DNA from 3 places in the Kitasatospora sp. NPDC086009 genome. Region 1 is predicted to be linked to each of the others. Evidence: riboswitches for the same ligand, from Rfam matches in the RefSeq annotation. Region 1 holds a riboswitch; each other region holds the start of a gene.

Region 1 (3,237 bases):
GGTCCACCGTCAGCAGGGCCCGCAGCACGCCGTCCCGCAGCCAGAGCACCGCCCAGGACGGGTCCTGCGGGGAGCCGCGCCAGAGCAGTTCGTCACCCTCGCCGTGCCGCCCGGCGTACTGCACCGTCCGGCCGAACTGCTCCGACCAGAAGTAGGGCACCGGGTCGTACGCCACCTCCGCGCCGAGCACGGCGGCGGCCGCCGCCGCACCGGACTGCAGCGCGTGGTCCCAGTGCTGGACGGTCAGCCGGGCGCCGGCGCGGGCCGACGGGTAGCTCACGCAGTCGCCGGCCGCGTGGACGCCCGGCAGCGTGGTGCGCAGCCGCTCGTCGACCAGGATCGCGCCGGCGGCGTCCATCGCGACCCCGGAGCCGGCCAGCCAGCCGGTCGCCGGGCGGGCGCCGATACCGACCACCACCTCGTCGGCGGGCAGGTGCGAGCCGTCCGCCAGCAGCACCGCGCCGGGCTCGACCGCCGCGACGCCCAGCCCGCAGCGCAGCTCCACCCCGGCCTCGGCGTACCAGGCCGCCATCGCCCCGCCGATCACGGCCGGCAGCGCGCCGGGCACGGGCGCCGGGCCGGCCTCGACGACGGTGACCTCGCAGCCGGCCGCCCGGGCGGCGGTGGCCACCTCGGCGCCGATCCAGCCCGCGCCCACCAGGACCAGGCGCAGGCCGGGCCGGAGCAGGGCGCGCAGCGCCAGCGCGTCGTCCAGGGTGTGCAGCAGGTGGGCACGCTCGGCGCCGGGCAGGGCGCGCGGGGCGGCGCCGGTGGCGATCACCAGGGCGTCGTACGGGAGGTCGCCGCCGTCGGTGCGCAGCACGCCGGGGGTGAGGCCGGTGGCGCGGCGGCCGGTGAGCAGTTCGACGCCGAGCTGCGCGAGGTCGAGGTCGAGCGGGGTGGCGTCGGCCTTGCCGAGCAGCACCTCCTTGGAGAGCGGCGGTCGGTCGTACGGGGTGTGCGGCTCCTCGCCGACCACCACGATCCGCCCCCGCCAGCCGCCCTGCCGCAGGCCCGCGGCGCAGTGCGCCCCGGCCAGCCCGGCCCCCACCACGACCACCTGATCCGTCCCGCTCAGCTCTGCCACGCCCGTCACTGTACTGGCGGGCGCACGGGGCGCCAGAGGGCCTCGGGCGCCCCGCGTCCGCCCCTCGTACGCGCCTTCGGTGGCGGCGACCCCCGGAGTTATGGTGGGGGCACCATCACGGGAGCCCGGCGGACCGGGCTGAGAGGCGGGCTTGCACGGCCTGCGACCGTCCGAACCTGATCCGGGTCATACCGGCGAAGGGAGAGCAGCGACTTTGACACGCTTGGCAGCAGGTACCCATGCCCACGTGCTGGTCGTCGGCGGCGGCATCATCGGCCTCGCCGTCGCCTGGCGGGCGGCCCGGCGCGGACTGACGGACATCGCGGTGGTCGACCCCGACCCGGGCGGCGGGGCCGCCCGGGTGGCCGCGGGCATGCTGGCCCCCGTCACCGAACTCCAGTACGGCGAGGAGCCGTTGCTGCGCCTCGGGATGGCCTCCAACGAGCGGTACGCAGCCTTCGCCGACGAGCTCACCGAGGCTTCGGGCGGCCGGGACACCGGCTACCGCCGGTGCGGCACCGTCGCCGTCGCCCTCGACTCCGACGACCGCGAGGAGCTGCGCGAGCTGCACGCCTTCCACGGGCGGCTCGGCCTCGACTCGCAGTGGCTGACCGGCCGGGAGGCCCGCAAGCTGGAGCCGATGCTCGCCCCCGGCGTCCGCGGCGGCCTGCACGTCACCGACGACCACCAAGTGGACGGCCGCCGGCTGGCCGCGGCGCTGGTCCTCGCCTGCGAGCGGGCCGACGTGCGGCTGCACCGCACCGAGGCCACCGAGCTGCTGGTCGAGGGCGACCGGGCCGTCGGCGTCCGGCTCGGCACCGGGGAGACCCTGACCGCCGACCGGGTGGTGCTCGCCGCCGGCTCCCGCAGCCATCTGCTGCCCGGCCTGCCCGCCGGTGTGCTGCCGGCGATCCGCCCGGTGAAGGGCCAGATCCTGCGGCTGCGGATCCCCCCGGCCTACCGGCCGTTCCTCTCCCGCAACGTCCGCGCGGTGGTGCGCGGCCAACACCTCTACCTGGTGCCGCGCGAGGACGGCGAGCTGGTGATCGGCGCCACCAGCGAGGAGCAGGGCTACGACACCACCGTCACCGCCGGCGGGGTGTACGAGCTGCTGCGCGACGCCCACGAGCTGGTCCCCGGCATCACCGAGCTGCCGCTGGTGGAGACCTCCGCCGGGCTGCGGCCGGGCTCGCCGGACAACGCGCCGCTGCTCGGACCGACCGCCCTGCCCGGTCTGGTCGCCGCCACCGGCCACTACCGCAACGGCGTGCTGCTCACCCCGGTGACGGCCGACCTGCTCGCCGAGTACCTGGTCACCGGCACGACGCCCGCGCTCGCCGAGCCGTTCTCCCCCACCCGCTTCACCACGAAGGTCCCCGCATGAGCGAGATCGAACTCACCGTCAACGGCGAGCCCCGCCGGGTGCCCGCCGCCACCACCCTGGCCGAGGTGGTGACCACCCTCAGCCGGGCCAACTCCGGCGTCGCCGCCGCTCTCAACGAGGCCGTGGTGCCGCGCGGCTCGTGGCCGCTGACGCGACTGGCCGCAGGCGACCGGGTCGAGATCCTCACCGCCGTCCAGGGAGGCTGACCATGGCCGACGACGTGTTCACCATCGCCGGGACGGCCTTCGGCTCACGCCTGATCATGGGCACCGGCGGCGCCCCCAGCCTGGACGTCCTGGAACAGGCGCTGCGGGTCTCCGGCACCGAGCTGACCACCGTGGCGATGCGCCGGGTCGACGCCACCACCCAGGGCTCCGTCCTGGACGTGCTGACCCGCAACGGCATCCGCGTGCTGCCCAACACCGCCGGCTGCTTCACCGCCGGTGAGGCCGTTCTGACGGCCCGGCTGGCCCGTGAGGCGCTCGGTACCGACTGGGTGAAGCTGGAGGTGATCGCCGACGAGCGGACCCTGCTGCCCGACCCGATCGAGCTGCTGGACGCGGCCGAGACACTGGTCGACGACGGTTTCACCGTCCTGCCCTACACCAACGACGACCCGGTGCTGGCCCGGAAGCTGGAGGACGTCGGCTGTGCGGCGATCATGCCGCTGGGCTCGCCGATCGGCTCCGGCCTGGGCATCCGCAACCCGCACAACTTCCAGCTGATCGTGGAGAGCGCGACCGTCCCGGTGATCCTGGACGCGGGC
Region 2 (3,237 bases), on a different contig from region 1:
ACTCCAGTTCGGCGACCTTCGTCTCCTGGACGACGACCTCCTGCCGGGAGGCGGCCTCGGCGAGCGGCCCGGCCTGCTGGGCGCGGGCATTGGCGGTGTCCCGTTCGGCCTGGTAGGCGGACTGCTGGATGGCGCTGTTGCGGGTCGCCTCGGCCTTGCGGGCGGCGGCCTCCTGCTCCGCCTCGGTGGCCATCCGGTCGGCCGCGGCCTGGGCGATCCGGGCGTCCCGCTGGACGGCGGCGGCGTGCGGGATGGCGAGGTTCTTGATGTAGCCGGTCGGGTCGATGATCTCCTGGATCTGCAGGGTGTCGATGATCAGCCCGAGCTTCTCCATCTCCAGCCCGGAGGCGGCCCTGGTCTCCCCGGTGAGCCGCTCGCGGTCCCGGATCATGTCCTCGACGGTGAGCCCGCCGACGATCGAGCGCAGGTGGCCGGCGAAGACGTTGTGGACCCGCTGGCTGATCAGCTTCTGCTGGTCCAGGAATCGCCGGGCGGCATTGGCGATGGAGACGTCGTCGTCGCCGATCTTGAAGATCACCACGCCCTTGACCCGGACCGGGATGCCCTGCGTGGTGACGCATTCGACGTCCAGCTCGGCCTCGTTGAGGTCCAGCGAGAGCCGGCGGACGCCCTGCAGCCCCGGCGTGACGAACGTCCCCCGCCCGGTGACGATCCGGAAGCCCAGGCCGTCCCCGACCCCCTCGGTCCGGTGCCGGGAGCCGGAGATGATCAGGGCCTCGTTGGGCTCGGCCACCCGCCACATGAGCTTGAAGAGCGTGACACCCACCAGCAGTACCCCGGCGGCGGTCCCGATGATGACGAACACCATGGTTCAACTCCCCCTTTCGGCGCATGAGATGCGCCGACTCGGATTGTCCGCCCGGGACAACCGGAGGAGAAGGGATCGCACATGACCGTCCGTCACAACCCTGTCACGGCAGGATCGGTGCCACGTAGACGGTCCGGGGCGGGTGGTACTCGATCACCACCACGGGCGTCCCGACCGACAGCCGGTCACCCGGCACGGCGAGATAGGCGAGGAACGCCTCCGTGCCCCGGCGCTCCGGGACGTGCACCATCACCTCGCCGACCAGTCCCGCGCCCACCGCTCCGCTGACCCGCCCCGTGCTCCCGATCACTGCGCTCCTCCTTCGCCGCCCGCCCCGCGTGACTGCCAGTCTGCCCGCCCCGGAGCGCCGCGGCGCCCCGTGGTCCGGGTCGCCGCCCGGGGACCCCCTCTGGACCAGCGGCGATCCGCTCGCTACGGTGTTGGACGTCATGCGCAGGCAACACCGCCTGCGGACACGGGAGCTCGGAGCACCGGGCTGAGAGGGCGCTGACCGGAACGTCGCTGGACGTGCCGACCGCTGCGTCGACCGCAGGAACCTGACCGGGTAATGCCGGCGTAGGGAGTAGAGGGTCTGATGACCACGTTCGACGCACAGCCGCAGTCTGCCCGGAACCAGGCCGCCGGAAGCGCGGCCACCGGCTACCCGACCCCGGCCTGGCGCAAGGCCTACCGCCAGGGGTCCCGCCCCGACCTGCGGGTCCCGTACCGCGAGGTCGTCCTGACCAACGGCCGGACCGTCCCGCTCTACGACACCTCCGGCTCGTACACCGACCCCGCCTACGAGGCCGACGTGCGGCGCGGCCTGCCGCCGCTGCGGGACGCCTGGATCCGCCAGCGTGGCGACGTCGAGGAGTACGACGGCCGCGAGGCCCGCCCGGAGGACGACGGGATCAAGCACACCTCGCCGCGCGGCGGGAACCTGCGCAACCTGGACGCCGTCTTCCCCGGCCGCCCGCGCCGCCCGCTGCGCGGCCGGTCCGGCGCCTCCGTCACCCAGCTCGCCTACGCCCGGCGCGGCGTGGTGACGCCGGAGATGGAGTTCGTGGCCCTGCGCGAGGGCCTGGACCCGGAGTACGTCCGCGCCGAGGTGGCGCGCGGCCGCGCCGTCATCCCGGTCAACGTGAACCACCCCGAGGTGGAGCCGTCGATCATCGGCACCAACTTCCTGGTGAAGATCAACGCCAACATCGGCAACTCCGCCGTCACCTCCTCGATCGAGGAGGAGGTGGAGAAGATGACCTGGGCCACCCGCTGGGGCGCCGACACCGTCATGGACCTCTCCACCGGCCGCAACATCCACACCACCCGGGAGTGGATCCTGCGCAACTCCCCCGTCCCGATCGGCACGGTGCCGCTCTACCAGGCGCTGGAGAAGGTCGACGGCCGGGCCGAGGAGCTCAGCTGGGACGTCTACCGGGACACCATCGTCGAGCAGTGCGAGCAGGGCGTCGACTACATGACCGTGCACGCCGGCGTGCTGCTGCGGTACGTACCGCTGACGGCCCGTCGCAAGACCGGCATCGTCTCGCGCGGCGGCTCGATCATGGCGGCCTGGTGCCTGGCCCACCACCGGGAGAACTTCCTCTACACCAACTTCGAGGAGCTCTGCGAGATCCTCGCGAGCTACGACGTCACCTTCTCGCTCGGTGACGGCCTGCGCCCCGGCTCGATCGCCGACGCCAACGACGAGGCGCAGTTCGCCGAGCTGCAGACGCTGGGCGAGCTGGGCCGGATCGCCCGGGAGCGGGACGTCCAGGTGATGATCGAGGGCCCGGGCCACGTCCCGATGAACAAGATCAAGGAGAACATGGATCTCCAGAAGGAGATCTGCGACGAGGCGCCGTTCTACACCCTCGGCCCGCTGACCACGGACGTCGCCCCCGGTTACGACCACATCACCTCGGGCATCGGCGCCGCGATGATCGCCTGGTGGGGCACCGCGATGCTCTGCTACGTCACCCCCAAGGAGCACCTGGGCCTGCCCAACCGGGACGACGTGAAGACCGGCGTCATCACCTACAAGATCGCCGCCCACGCCGCCGACCTGGCCAAGGGCCACCCGGGCGCCCAGGCCTGGGACGACGCCCTCTCCGACGCCCGCTTCGAGTTCCGCTGGGAGGACCAGTTCAACCTGGCCCTCGACCCGGAGACGGCCCGCGAGTTCCACGACGAGACCCTCCCCGCCGAGCCCGCCAAGACGGCCCACTTCTGCTCGATGTGCGGCCCGAAGTTCTGCTCCATGAAGATCTCCCAGCAGATCCGCGCCGAGCACGGCGACGGCTCCTCCGCCGTCGCCTCGGACTACGACGCCGAGGCCCTGGCGGGCATGCGGGCCAAGTCCGAGGAGTTCGCCGAGCACGGCAACCGGGTCTACCTGCCGATCGCGG
Region 3 (3,237 bases), on a different contig from region 1:
CGGGTCTGGATCTGCGCGCCGTCGCCCTTGTAGTCGTCGTTGCGCAGGACGTCCAGCTTGGCGTAGACCGGCTTGCCGGTCTTGATCAGCGTCTCGGCGACCCACTTGGCCTGGTTGATCGGGATGGCGAAGCCCAGGCCGATGCTGCCGGCCCGGCCGTTGGCCGAGGCGTTGGACTGGATCGCCGAGTTGATGCCCATCACCGCGCCGCCGGCGTCCAGCAGCGGGCCGCCGGAGTTGCCGGGGTTGATGGAGGCGTCGGTCTGCAGCGCGTTCATGTACGAGGACTGCGCGCCGGTCTCGTCGCCGGAGGCGACCGGGCGGTCCTTGGCGCTGATGATGCCGGTGGTGACGGTGGACTCCAGGCCGTACGGCGCGCCGATGGCGATCGTGGAGTCACCGACGTTGACCTTGTCGGAGTCGGCCAGCGGAAGCGGCGTCAGCTTGTCCTTGGGCGGGTTGTCGAGCTTCACCACGGCGACGTCGTAGCCCTCGGCGCGGCCGAGCACCGAGGCGCTGTAGGAGGTGCCGTCGGCGAACTTGACGGTCAGTTTGCCGCCGTTGGAGGCGGGCGCGACGACGTGGTTGTTGGTGAGGATGTGGCCCTCGGTGTCGAAGACGAAACCGGTACCGGTGCCGGACTCGCCGTTGCCCTGCGCCTTGATGGTGACGACGCTGGGCAGCGCCTTCTGCGCGATGCCGGCCACCGAGCCGGGGGCGGGCTCGTTCTTCTGGGTGCTGGCCTGGACGGTGGTGCTCCGGTGGTCGTCCGCGGCGCTGATGCCGTTGTCGTTGCGGTCCGCGACGGCGACGCCGAGCGCCCCGCCCGCCACACCGGCGACCAGGGCGACGGCGGCGATCAGCGCGATCAGGCCGCCGCGCTTCTTGCGCGGGCCGCCGGGCCCGGGGGTGCCGGGGTACTCGGCCGGGTAGCCGAGGGGCCCGCCGGGGTAGCCCGGGCCGCCGGGGGCGGCGGGGCCACCGGGCGGGGCCTCGTGGCCGCCCCAGCCGCCGAGCGGCTGGCCGGCGCCGAACGGGTGGTGCGTCGCCGGCGCGGCCGGAGCCCCGTACGGGTCGTGGGACGCCGCCGCGACCGGGGCGCCCGGTGTGGCGTACGGGTTGGTGACCGGCGCGGCCACCGGGGCGGCCGGCGCGGCCGGGGCCGGGGCCGGCGGCAGGACGGGCGGAGGTGCGTCGATGTACCCGGCCTCGGCGGCCGGAGCCGCCACCGGCTCGGCGGGCACGGCGGGCGCCGGGTCCGGGGCGCCGACCTTGCTGAACGCCAGCGTCGGCGTGAACCCGCCGGACGCGGGCGCGGCCGGAGCGGCGGGCGCCCCGGCGCCGGTGTCCGTCACGGTCCGGTCCGCCTCGGGCGCCGCCTGGACGGGACCGGGCGCCACCTGCGCCCGACCGTCAGGAGCGGGACCCACTACCCCCTGGCCGTCGGAGGGCTGCTCCCCCTGTGGCCCGGTGGGCCCAACCTCGCGCTCGGTGCTCACGGACGACCTCCATAGCTGACAGGACCAACAACCATAGTTTTTCGCACACTCGATTCGATTGCCGTAAGGACCCCTCTGAAGAAGTCATAAGAATCCTTAGCCCGGCCCGACAACGGCCCCCAGGCAGGCCCCCGCGACGGCCCCCCGGGACCCCGTGCGAGGCCGCCCCGCGGCGTCCCGCGATGCGGACCGCCGGACGCCTGGCCTTGGCGTTCACTCCCGCGCCGGTTAGCCTGTCGCTCCAAACTGACACGCGGGAGCTTGGACCCACCAGGCTGAGAGTGCGCCGGTCGACCGTACGCCACGAGCTCCGTGGACGGACCGTCGAGGGGGCGCAGACCGCCGGAACCTGTCCGGGTAATGCCGGCGTAGGGAGTATCGGCCATGCCGCCTGCTTCGCCATCCTCTTCTTCGGGCGCGCCCGCGTCCAAGGGTTTCCCCGAATCGTCCGCGACCGATCCCTGCGACGCCACCGGCGGGGCGGCCGGTTCCACCGGAGCGGGCACCGCCGTCCTGGACCGTCCGGACCGGGCGGACCGGGTCGAGGCCCCGTTCGTCCTCGACACCGAGCCGCCGCGCACGCTCCGCTTCCGGGACCACTTCGCGCTCTGGATGAACCTCGGCGTCAGCCTGATCGGCTTCACCACCGCCGCCACCGTGCTCGGCGCACCCGGCAGCGAGCTGTCGCTGGCCGCCGCGGTCACCGCGATCGTGGTCGGCACCGTGGTCGGCACCGCGATGCTCGGCGTGGCCGCGCTGATCGGGGCCCGGACCGGCGCGCCGGCGATGGCCAACCTGCGCGGACTGTTCGGGACGAAGCTCTCCTACGTGCCGACGGTGCTGAACATCGTCCAGTGCATCGGCTGGGGCGTGTACGAGCTGCTGGTCATCGCGATGGGCGCGCAGACGGTGGCGCACACCGACGGCTACCGCTGGCTCTTCGTCGTCCTGGCGGGCGCGGTGACCACCGCGCTGACCATCTGGCCGCTCGGCGCGATCGCGGTGCTGCGCCGCTTCGTCGCCGCGGCGGTCGCGGTGGCGATGGTCTACTTCACCGTCCAGCTGGGCCGGGGCGGCGTGTCCGACCCGGGCGCGGGCAACTGGCACGGCTTCCTCCGGGCCACCGACGCGATGATCGCGGTGTCGATCTCCTTCGTCCCGCTGGCCGCCGACTACACCCGGCACTCCCGCACCGCCCGCTCCGCGTTCTGGGGCAGCTTCTCCGGCTACACCGTCGCCCAGGTCTGGTGCTACGTGCTCGGCCTGTTCGCGCTGCTGCAGGCCGACGGCGACGCCTCCCGGATCTTCGACTCGTTCCTCGGCGTCTGGGCCGGCTGGTTCTTCCTGCTGGTGCTGGTGCTGCGCGAAACCGACCAGTCCTTCGCCAACGTGTACTCGACCGCGATGTCGGTCCATAACCTGCTGCCGAAGGTGGACCGCCGGGTGCTGACCGGCGCCACCGGCCTGCTGATCACCGTGCTGGCGCTGCAGATCACCGAGTTCACCGACTCCTACTACGCCTTCCTCGGTCTGATCGGCTCGGTGTTCGTGCCGATGTTCGCGGTGCTGGCGGTCGACTACTTCCTCGGCGCCGGCCGGCGCGGCTGGAACCTCGCCGCCGACGCCCCGTCCCGCTGGCTGATGCTGCTGCCCTGGGCGCTCGGCTTCGCCGTCTACCAGCTGATCGCGCCGACCGCGATCGCCGGCTGGTGGACGGACTTCTGGACCTCCGTGCAGG

The links. A riboswitch is a leader RNA that binds a small molecule or an ion and turns the genes downstream of it on or off. The one in region 1 is predicted to bind thiamine pyrophosphate.
Region 2: another riboswitch for thiamine pyrophosphate. It lies ahead of thiC (phosphomethylpyrimidine synthase ThiC); the one in region 1 lies ahead of thiO (glycine oxidase ThiO).
Region 3: another riboswitch for thiamine pyrophosphate. It lies ahead of ACIF6L_RS03480 (cytosine permease); the one in region 1 lies ahead of thiO (glycine oxidase ThiO).

Annotation. Positions count from the first base shown of each region.
Region 1 covers NZ_JBITSA010000002.1:508,161-511,397, reverse strand. The annotation lists gene ACIF6L_RS07950 (NAD(P)/FAD-dependent oxidoreductase) at 1-1,096, opposite strand, end outside; TPP riboswitch at 1,195-1,307, shown strand; gene thiO (glycine oxidase ThiO) at 1,311-2,471, shown strand; gene thiS (sulfur carrier protein ThiS) at 2,468-2,677, shown strand; gene ACIF6L_RS07935 (thiazole synthase) at 2,680-3,237, shown strand, end outside.
Region 2 covers NZ_JBITSA010000001.1:982,482-985,718, forward strand. The annotation lists gene ACIF6L_RS04515 (SPFH domain-containing protein) at 1-829, opposite strand, end outside; gene ACIF6L_RS04520 (hypothetical protein) at 933-1,139, opposite strand; TPP riboswitch at 1,295-1,429, shown strand; gene thiC (phosphomethylpyrimidine synthase ThiC) at 1,425-3,237, shown strand, end outside.
Region 3 covers NZ_JBITSA010000001.1:742,477-745,713, forward strand. The annotation lists gene ACIF6L_RS03475 (S1C family serine protease) at 1-1,355, opposite strand, end outside; TPP riboswitch at 1,743-1,891, shown strand; gene ACIF6L_RS03480 (cytosine permease) at 1,884-3,237, shown strand, end outside.